Regions from separate parts of the Blautia faecicola genome, predicted to be linked through region 1. Evidence: riboswitches for the same ligand, from Rfam matches in the RefSeq annotation. Region 1 holds a riboswitch; each other region holds the start of a gene.
The links. Region 1 has a riboswitch for thiamine pyrophosphate ahead of thiD (bifunctional hydroxymethylpyrimidine kinase/phosphomethylpyrimidine kinase). Riboswitches for the same ligand answer to the same signal wherever they lie in the genome.
Positions count from the first base shown of each region.

Region 1 (3,281 bases):
TATCCATCGGATATACGATAGCTGCCAGGGCACCTACGACAGTAACCGCAATGGCGATATATTTTCCGTTCAGCTTATGGCTGAGGGTCTCACTGGAGATTCCTGCGGAATACGCGTCCAGGAAGGTCGTAGTAACGGTGGAGAAGATGATGATCAGCAGTCCCACGATACCAAGACCTGCTTTTACCATGATCTGGGCGATATCGCTCTCGCCGGTATAGATGGCTGCTCCCATACCGATCAGGTACATCCAGCAGCTGATCACACCGTAGACGATAGCGCTGACTGCGGTTGCCTTTACCGGCTGTTTTGCTTCTCTCGTATAATCACTGATCAGCGGAAGCCAGGATAACGGCATCGCCACTGCCAGTTCCACAGCAGCGCCAAAGGTCAGTCCATCAGCTGCCACGGTCTCTGCTGTATAATCTCCGAAGAAAATAACTTTACAGAGAATCAGGGTAAGGATGAATAATGCTGCCATGGCAACCGTATTCAGCTTTCCAAGGTTGGTGATACCGATCACGATCCATAAAACGATCAGCGCACCGATCACCAGACACCAGACCCAGTTGCCCACACCGGCGGCCTGATTGGCGGCCAGCGCACCGTCATAGATCATGATCGCGGTCCAGCCCACCAGCTGGATCACATTCAGAAGGGCAAAAAACAGGCTGCCTTTTTGTCCAAAACTGATCTTTACGGTTTCCATGGCACTTTTTCTTACTTTACCACCGATCACACCTGCAAGGAACAACAGGATGCATCCGATCAGATGTCCCACAAGAATCGCTGCCAATCCCTTTTTCATGCCCAGCGAAGCCAGGTACGTTCCGGTCAGGATCTCGGCGATCGATACCCCCGCTCCAAACCAGATCAGGCCGTTTTCAAATAAAGAAGTTCTTTTCTCACTCATGATCAGATGCCTCCTTTACATATTCTCCGGTAATGTCGAACCCGTGGTTCATCGGACCACTGCCCTTGCCGAGATCCAGCATAGCTGCCAGAGCACCGGAAATATAGGCCTTTGCGCGCTCTACAGACACATCCATAGGAAATCCCTTTGCCAGGTTGGAAGCGATCGCGCTGGAGAGCGTACAGCCGGTTCCATGAGTATTCGGGTTATCGATCCGTTTTCCGTAAAACCATTGGCAGGTTCCTTCATGATAAAGCAGGTCATTGGCATCATTCACCTTATGACCGCCTTTTAGCAGAACCGCACATCCGTACTGATCACCGATCACTTTAGCCGCCTCCATCATCTCCGCCTCAGAAGTGATGGTCATACCGGAAAGTACTTCTGCCTCCGGGATATTCGGTGTCAGGATCTGTGCCAGCGGAAACAGATATTCTTTTAAGGTGCTTACCGCGTCTTCACTGATCAGTCTGGCTCCGCTGGTAGCCACCATAACCGGATCAACCACGATATTTTTTGCATCATACTCTTTCAGTTTTTCTGCAATCTTTATGATCAGACCGGAGGACGAAACCATTCCGATCTTCACTGCATCCGGAAAGATATCTGTGAAAATATTGTCCAGTTCCTCTCCTAAAAATTCCTCAGTTGCCTCCATAATTGCTGTTACGCCGGTTGTATTCTGGGCTGTCAGAGCCGTGATGGCACTCATGGCATATACGCCATTGGCCATCATCGTCTTGATATCTGCCTGGATGCCGGCGCCTCCGCTGGAATCACTGCCAGCGATTGTTAATGCTGTTCTCATATTTTTTCTCCTTTGCATATGAATTCACCATTACTTTTTTATAGCGACGAAAGGTGGTGCCCCCAATCCGCCGCTTATATCAGCTCATAAAACATGCTTTGCATGTTTCATGAGCATTCGCGGTATTCGCCATAATTCCATGCAAGCATGGATTCTGGCTCATTACTCGCGTATCAAAATTGATTCACCGGATCAATTATTGATATGCAACGCAAGCCAAAACAGACACACCAAAAGGATGGTGTGCCTGTTTTTCTCTGTAAATCATCCCTACGTTGGCATTATCCAAATCAGGTTATGGGTCGAAACGCTGCCAGTCTCCTCTCAGCCTGCTTATGCAAGCTCCCCGTTTTCTATTCGGTTTTGAGGATTGCAAAATTGCACAGCAATAAAGCAATCCCGGTATAGCATTTCTTATCTGTAGATGATATCATCTCTTCCCGGACCATTGGAAATCATGGTGATCGGGAAACCAATCTTCTCTTCTACGAATTCGATGTATTTTCTGCAGTTTTCCGGCAGATCTTCGTATTTCTTGATACCGCGGATATCGCATTTCCATCCCGGCAGAGTTTCATACACCGGCTTTGCCTTTTCCAGCAGTGTGGTGGTCGGGAAGTCTGTAGTTACTTTGCCGTCGATGTCGTATCCTACACATACCGGAATCTCATCCAGATATCCCAGAACATCCAGTACGGTGAACGCTACATCGGTAGTTCCCTGCATACGGCATCCATATTTGGAAGCCACTGCATCGAACCATCCCATACGTCTCGGTCTTCCGGTTGTTGCACCGAACTCGCCGCCGTCTCCGCCTCTGCGTCTCAGCTCATCTGCCTCGTCTCCGAATATCTCGGATACGAATGCTCCTGCTCCTACTGCGCTGGAGTATGCTTTACATACGGTGATGATTTTCTTGATCTCATATGGCGGTACACCTGCTCCTACTGCACCGTATCCTGCCAGTGTGGAGGAAGAAGTTACCATTGGGTAAATACCGTGATCCGGGTCTTTTAAGGATCCCAGCTGACCCTCTAACAGGATCTCTTTTCCTTCTTTCAGTGCGTTCCACAGGAACAAAGATACGTCGCATACATATGGCTCCAGCATCTTCTTGTAGCTCATCAGCTCTTCAAAAATCTCTTCCGGTTTCAGAAGCGGTTTGTGATACAGATACTCCAGCATAACGTTCTTTTTCTCGCAGATGCCTGCTACTTTTTCTTTCAGCGCTTCCTCGTCAAACAACTCGCTGACCTGAAAACCGATCTTTGCAAATTTATCAGAATAAAAAGGAGCGATACCTGATTTTGTGGATCCGAAGGATTTGCCACCCAGACGTTCTTCTTCGTACTGATCAAACAGAATGTGATAAGACATTACCATCTGTGCACGGTCGGAAATCAGGATCTTCGGTGTCGGTACCCCTTTGGATACGATATCCTGGATCTCTTTAAAAACCAGTGGTACATTCAGTGCAACACCGTTTCCGATCACGCTTGTGGTATGATTATAAAATACACCTGACGGCAGAGTATGCAGTGCGAACTTGCCGTAATCATT
Region 1 covers NZ_SDKC01000001.1:1,118,602-1,121,882, reverse strand. Annotated here, with positions in the region: gene cytX (putative hydroxymethylpyrimidine transporter CytX) at 1-913, opposite strand, end outside; gene thiD (bifunctional hydroxymethylpyrimidine kinase/phosphomethylpyrimidine kinase) at 906-1,721, opposite strand; TPP riboswitch at 1,972-2,080, opposite strand; gene ETP43_RS05045 (adenylosuccinate synthase) at 2,136-3,281, opposite strand, start outside.

Region 2 (3,281 bases), 250 kb from region 1:
GGCTCAGGAAGTATGCGGTAAGATCCGTGAGTGTATCGCTGAAGTATACGATGATGCTACAGCAGCAGAGATCCGTATCCAGTACGGTGGATCCGTAAACTCCAAAACAGCAGCAGACCTGTTTGCTCAGGCAGACATCGATGGCGGACTGGTTGGAGGCGCTTCCCTCAAAGAAGAATTCGGACAGATCGTAAACTACAAATAAATCCTTACATTTGTAAAAAGTAAATAAAGAAACGTGTCAAAACGCCACGAAACGCAAGAAGATCTGGTGATATTCAGCAGATCCAATGCGCTTCGTGGCGTTTTATAATTTCATCATAATTACTTTTAAATGAAAAATACACGATCATTTAAAAAGTGATAATTTTACAAAATATCAATATACTCTCCGGCGAGGGCTTTGTTCATGCTTCTGACAGCACAGAATTTGCCGCACATGCTGCAGGTATCGCTGTGGTCATCTTCCGGCATTCTGCTGGCGCGGATGGATTTGGCAGTTTCCGGATCTAAAGCACAGGCATACTGGGCATCCCAGTCGAGCACACGACGTGCATCTGCCATTTTATCATCTATATCACGGGCGCCGGGGATTCCTTTGGCAATATCAGCTGCATGAGCTGCGATTTTGGAGGCAATGATTCCCTGCTTGGTATCTTCTACATTTGGAAGAGCCAGGTGTTCTGCAGGTGTTACATAACAAAGGAATGCAGCACCGTTCATGGCAGCAACGGCGCCACCGATGGCCGCGGTGATATGGTCATATCCGGGAGCAATATCGGTGACAAGAGGTCCGAGTACATAGAAAGGAGCTCCCATACAGATGCTCTGCTGGACTTTCATATTGGCAGCTACCTGATCCAGAGGCACATGTCCGGGACCTTCCACCATAACCTGTACATTGTGATCCCAGGCACGTTTTGTCAGTTCTCCGAGACGAACCAGTTCTTCAATCTGGCATACATCGGTTGCATCTGCCAGACATCCCGGCCGGCAGGCATCACCTAAAGAAATGGTTACATCATATTCCTCACAGATATCAAGAATTTCATCATAATATTCATAGAATGGATTTTCCTCTCCGGTCATGCTCATCCAGGCAAAAACCAGACTTCCTCCACGGCTGACGATATTCATTTTTCGTTTGTGCTTTTTGATCTGCTCGATGGTTTTTCGTGTGATTCCGCAGTGGAGAGTGACAAAGTCCACACCGTCTTCCGCATGCATCCGGATCACATCTATAAAGTCTTTTGCGGTCAGAGTTGCAAGATCACGCTGATAATGAATAACGCTGTCATAGACAGGGACCGTACCGATCATAACCGGACATTCACTGGTCAGTTTACGGCGGAAAGGCTGGGTATTTCCATGGCTGGAAAGATCCATGATGGCTTCGGCACCGAGTTCTACAGCGCTCATTACTTTTTTCATTTCGATATCATAGTCTTTACAGTCACGGGAAACACCGAGATTGACATTGATTTTTGTGCGGAGCATACTTCCAACACCTTCCGCACTTAAACAGGTGTGATTTTTATTGGCGCAGATTGCTACTTTACCTTCTGCAACAAGCGTCATCAGTTTACTGACATCCATATGTTCCTTTTCGGCTACAAGGCTGATTTCGGGTGTGATGATTCCCTTGCGTGCCGCATCCATCTGAGTGGTGTAATTTCTCATGTTGTTTTGCCTCCATTCTTTTCACATACATAATAAAAAAGTATCTGTTTTTGACGTCAGCAAAACACAGACGTATCCATGCAGAACAAAAATCATACGTCCGGAGAATCTATAGGAGTAGTTGCTGACGCCTGCATCAGAAAGCAGGTTCCGGGTTTCTGATGCTGAACAAAATCATAAGATTTTGTCTTTTTTACAGCGGTACAAAGTGGTGTCCCCAATGCATCGCTTTTGACAGCCGGATATACTGCGCGAAATAAAAAGGACCCTTACCTGAGTAAGGATCCTGTAATCTGTCTGATGGAAAAAAGAAACAGTGTGTGTATGTCTACCTCTTTTATCCGGTATATCTTTCCTACGTTGGCATTATCCAAATCAGGTTTTCGGGTCGAAACGGAATCACGTCTCCTCTCAGCCGGCTTTCACCAGCTCCCCGTCAGCAATATAAAGGTTGTCTGGTACATCGAAACGATGCACTTAATGTTATTATGTATCAGAACAGGTGAAAATGCAAGAGAGAATTCGGAGAAATTTCAGTGTATCCGGAACTTCACACTTCACAAGTTCACTTTAGTGTGGTAAAATGGGCGAAAAGTGATGTTGCCCTGAGAAAAGAAAGTCAGGAAACTTTCTTGGGCGGAAAAGGAGAAACATATGGCAGACAGAGTCATTAAAGCAGCCCTGCTTGGTTTAGGTACCGTAGGCGGTGGTGTTTATAAAGTGCTGAAAATGCAGGAAGAGGAAATGATCCCGAAATTGGGTGCAAAAGTGGAATTGAAGAAAATTCTGGTTCGTAATATTGAAAAAGCATCCAAAAAGATCGATGATCCGTCCTTGCTTACGGATAACTGGAAAGAGATCGTGGAGGATCCGGAGATCGAGATCGTTATTGAGCTGATCGGTGGCATGGAACCGGCAAGAACGTATATTCTGGAAGCTCTGGAAGCAGGAAAAAATGTGGTAACTGCCAACAAAGATCTGATCGCAGCTGACGGACATATTCTGCTGGATACCGCAGCAAAGAATAAGAAAGATTTCTTACACGAAGCGGCAGTAGCCGGTGGTATCCCGATCATTCGTCCGATCAAGCAGTGTCTTGCAGGAAATCATATCTCAGAAGTGATGGGTATCATGAACGGAACTACCAACTTTATCCTGACTAAGATGAGCCAGAATGGCATGGAATTCGCCGATGCCCTGAAACTGGCACAGGAACTGGGATATGCGGAAAGTGATCCGACCGCTGATGTGGAAGGACTGGATGCGGGAAGAAAGGTTGCGATCCTTGCCAGCGCTGCTTTTAATTCACGGGTTACCTTTGATGACGTATATACGGAAGGAATCACCAAGATCACAGCGACGGATATCCAGTATGCCAAAGAGATGGGCTGCGTGATCAAACTCCTTGGTGTGGCAAGAAATACACCGGAAGGTATCGAAGCGAGAGTCCATCCGATGCTGATCGATGTCAATCATCCACTGGCGTCTGTTAATGATGCATACAACGCAGTTTTTGTACAGGGGGATGCCGTACAGGATGCCATGTTCTATGGCCGTGGTGCCGGAGAACTGCCGACAGCCAGTGCAGTTGTGGGCGATGT
Region 2 covers NZ_SDKC01000001.1:1,363,988-1,367,268, forward strand. Annotated here, with positions in the region: gene tpiA (triose-phosphate isomerase) at 1-205, shown strand, start outside; gene thiC (phosphomethylpyrimidine synthase ThiC) at 370-1,680, opposite strand; TPP riboswitch at 2,016-2,126, opposite strand; gene ETP43_RS06120 (homoserine dehydrogenase) at 2,335-3,281, shown strand, end outside.
Region 2: it holds a riboswitch for thiamine pyrophosphate, as region 1 does, so the genes downstream of both, thiC (phosphomethylpyrimidine synthase ThiC) here and thiD (bifunctional hydroxymethylpyrimidine kinase/phosphomethylpyrimidine kinase) in region 1, are expected to answer to the same signal.

Region 3 (3,281 bases), 890 kb from region 1:
CGCGATTGCTGTATTCGCCATAACGGCAGCCGCTCCCATTTCCATAGCCTCACATGCCTGAGACGGGCGGCCGATTCCCGCATCAACGATGATCGGCAGATCCATCTCATCGATGAGGATCTGGATAAACTCCTTTGTCGCCAGACCTTTGTTTGATCCGATGGGTGCTCCCAGTGGCATGATGCAGGCTGCTCCGGCATCTTTCAGAGCCCTTGCCGCATTCAGGTCCGGATACATATAAGGCATAACTACAAATCCTTCCTTTGCAAGGATTTCTGTTGCTTTGATCGTCTCATAGTTATCCGGTAATAAATATTTGGAATCGTGTACAACTTCGATCTTTACAAAATCCCCACATCCCACTTCTCTTGATAATCTGGCGATCCGCACTGCCTCCTGGGCATTTCTTGCTCCGGATGTATTCGGAAGCAGGGTTACATTCTCCGGAATGTAATCCAAAATATTGGCAAGTCCCCCTTCGTTTGCACGGCGAAGTGCCAGTGTGATGATCTGTGCGTCTGCTTTTTCAATGCAGGCTTTCACAAGATCCAAAGAAAATTTTCCTGATCCTAAGATAAATCTTGATGTAAATTCATGTCCTCCAAGGCTCCATGTATCTTTTGTACTCATAGGTTTATTTCTCCTTCTTCGTAACTGTTCATTGTCTACTTAATATCTGCTGAATAGTTACCTGTATTCTTTATACTTCGTAATCGTTCACTGTTTTCACAATGTCTGCTGAATAGCTGCTATATTTCTTCTTCTCCAAGCAGCAAACGGGTGATCATATTGGCTTCATGGGCTGCGCAGATCGCAACCCGCGGCGCCATCAGTCCGTTGCCATAGGTCGGTTCCGTAACCTGATCCCCACAAAGATAGAAGTTTTTCATCAATCGCCGGGTACGAATTGTATTGCTGCTTCCATACCCGGCCATTCCGGATGCGGACACCAGTTTTTTCTCCGGAAAATGCTCCAGAATTCCATTTACAAGCATGGCTTTTGCCTCCGGATTGTCAAATGCTTCACATATAATTCCTGCATTCTCAAAAAGTGAAATCAGATTCTCTTCTGTCACTTTGATGCAATCCGTCTGAATATCGATATACGGATTAATCTTTTGAAGCAGAGACTTTAAAGCATCTGTTTTGTACATACCGATATGTTCTGTAAAATACTGCTGCCGGTTCAGATTCGTAATATCCACCACATCAAAATCAATAAGATGAAGATGGCCCACGCCGATACGTGCAAGTGCATATGCCACGTTGGATCCCAGACCTCCGAGACCTGCGATCGTCACCCGGCCTTCGGACAGTTTCTTTTGCTTTTCCGGTGAATGACGTTCTTCAAGTGCAGCCTGTATTTCCTCTTTAGTCAAAACCTTCGTTGTCTCCATTTTCAGCCTCCTCCTACAAATGTCACCACCTCCATGCAGTCTCCGTCTTCTAACATCCTGTCCGCATACTCGTTTTTGGGAAGGATCTCGCCATTCAGTTCTACTGCAATCCGCTTCATCTGGTATCCTGCACTTTCAAGATACACTTCTACAGAAGTTGCCTTCTCCAGTTCGATTTCTTTTCCGTTTACTTTGATCACCTGCATCTCACCTCCTTGAAGCAAAAAAGAGTCCACAAAGAAACGTACCCTCGGTGGTGCGCCCCTTCATGAACTCTCGCTCAATCTCATTCTTTTATACCCGGATTCGCGTAAAAAAGGAGATACCTAAGTATCTCCCGTTAAATCTGTCGTAATTCTTCTGTAGCTTCACAGTTACCGACTCTCTTACATAACGTTCCTACGTTGGCATTATCCAAATCAGGTATACGGGTCGAAATTTTCAACTTCCTCTCAGCCTATCACATAAGCTCCCCGGTTCTATTTATTTGACAGTTCAAGTATAATTATTTTTTTCTGTTCTGTCAAATATATTTTTTGTCTTTTTTAATTAATACATCGCTTCGCTTTTTATTTTACCCTGTCTGCGCTGCCACGTACAATAAGCTTCGCAGGTACGATCACTTTTAACCCTATCTCCCTGGAGGATGTGATGCGTTCACGAAGAAGGCAAACCGCCTCCTCACCCAATAATTCCATATGCAGGCGCACTGTAGTCAGCGGCGGAACCAGATAGTTGGCCACCGCTATATCATTATATCCCACAATACTCACATCCTCCGGAATCCGGAGTCCCTTTTCACTGACTGCCCGATAACAGCCCACTGCCAGAGAGTCGTTGTTTGCAAATATTGCTGTAGGTTTCTCCTTCCCTTCCAGGATTTCCCTGCACAGCACATAACCGTCCTCCGGCGTGAAGCTTCCCACCCGCACAAGTGCCGGAGAGAATTCACCGATTCGCTCCATATATTTTTTGTAAGTTACCATTCGTTCATCATGCACTTCCTCGCCATCCTTGTCGACTTCATAGCCGCCAATAAATGCTATCTTTTTATGTCCCAGTCCTGTCAGATAATCCATCACCGCTTCCACAGAACTGTCCAGATCATTGACTACGCAATCAAACTGATCTCCTTTTGGCATAGCATCCAGAAATACTGTGGGTTTTTTGAAGGCTTCTATCTGCCTTACCATACTCTTACTGAACGTTCCAAGACACAAAAGGCCATCGAGTCCTCCAAGATTCTTCAGTTCCTCCAGATTCTGGATCTGACAGCGTTCCATATTCTCTGCCTCTAGTTTTTTTTCTACCGCCAGACGGACTGTCAGATAATAAGTATCTCTCAGCTCCTCCTCTCTGGAATAGGAATAATAAACTCCAACCGTCAGGTGACGCTTCCTGCTTTTTCTTTCCTTTGCCTGATACTGAAGTTCCCTGGCAGTATCAAATATTTTCATTCTGGTCTCATCCTGCACATTCAACGTCTCATCATGGTTCAAAACTCTGGAGACTGTCGCTGCGGAAAAACCGGTACGCTCTGCGATATCTTTTATTGTAGCCATCTTAACTCCCTCTCTGCATGATACTTTTCAATATTTTTCGAATCGCATCAGCTATGTCAGTGCATTTCATGGTTTATCTTACCATATTGCCCCCAACCACGCAACGAATTGTTACGACGCTGTCTCCTCCGTGGCTGAATTCGCCAGAATAACCGCCGCCAGAATAATGATACATCCCAATATCATGCGCAATGTGATACTTTCATGAAGAATCATGACCGAGAACAAGGTTCCAAAGACAGACTCCATAGACAAAATAATCGCCGCCTTTGTCTCATCCACATACTTCTGGCATGCTGTCTGAAGAAGATAGCAGACCGTT
Region 3 covers NZ_SDKC01000001.1:233,008-236,288, reverse strand. Annotated here, with positions in the region: gene ETP43_RS00890 (thiazole synthase) at 1-630, opposite strand, end outside; gene thiF (sulfur carrier protein ThiS adenylyltransferase ThiF) at 750-1,397, opposite strand; gene thiS (sulfur carrier protein ThiS) at 1,400-1,603, opposite strand; TPP riboswitch at 1,776-1,883, opposite strand; gene ETP43_RS00875 (LacI family DNA-binding transcriptional regulator) at 1,967-2,959, opposite strand; gene ETP43_RS00870 (DMT family transporter) at 3,071-3,281, opposite strand, start outside.
Region 3: it holds a riboswitch for thiamine pyrophosphate, as region 1 does, so the genes downstream of both, thiS (sulfur carrier protein ThiS) here and thiD (bifunctional hydroxymethylpyrimidine kinase/phosphomethylpyrimidine kinase) in region 1, are expected to answer to the same signal.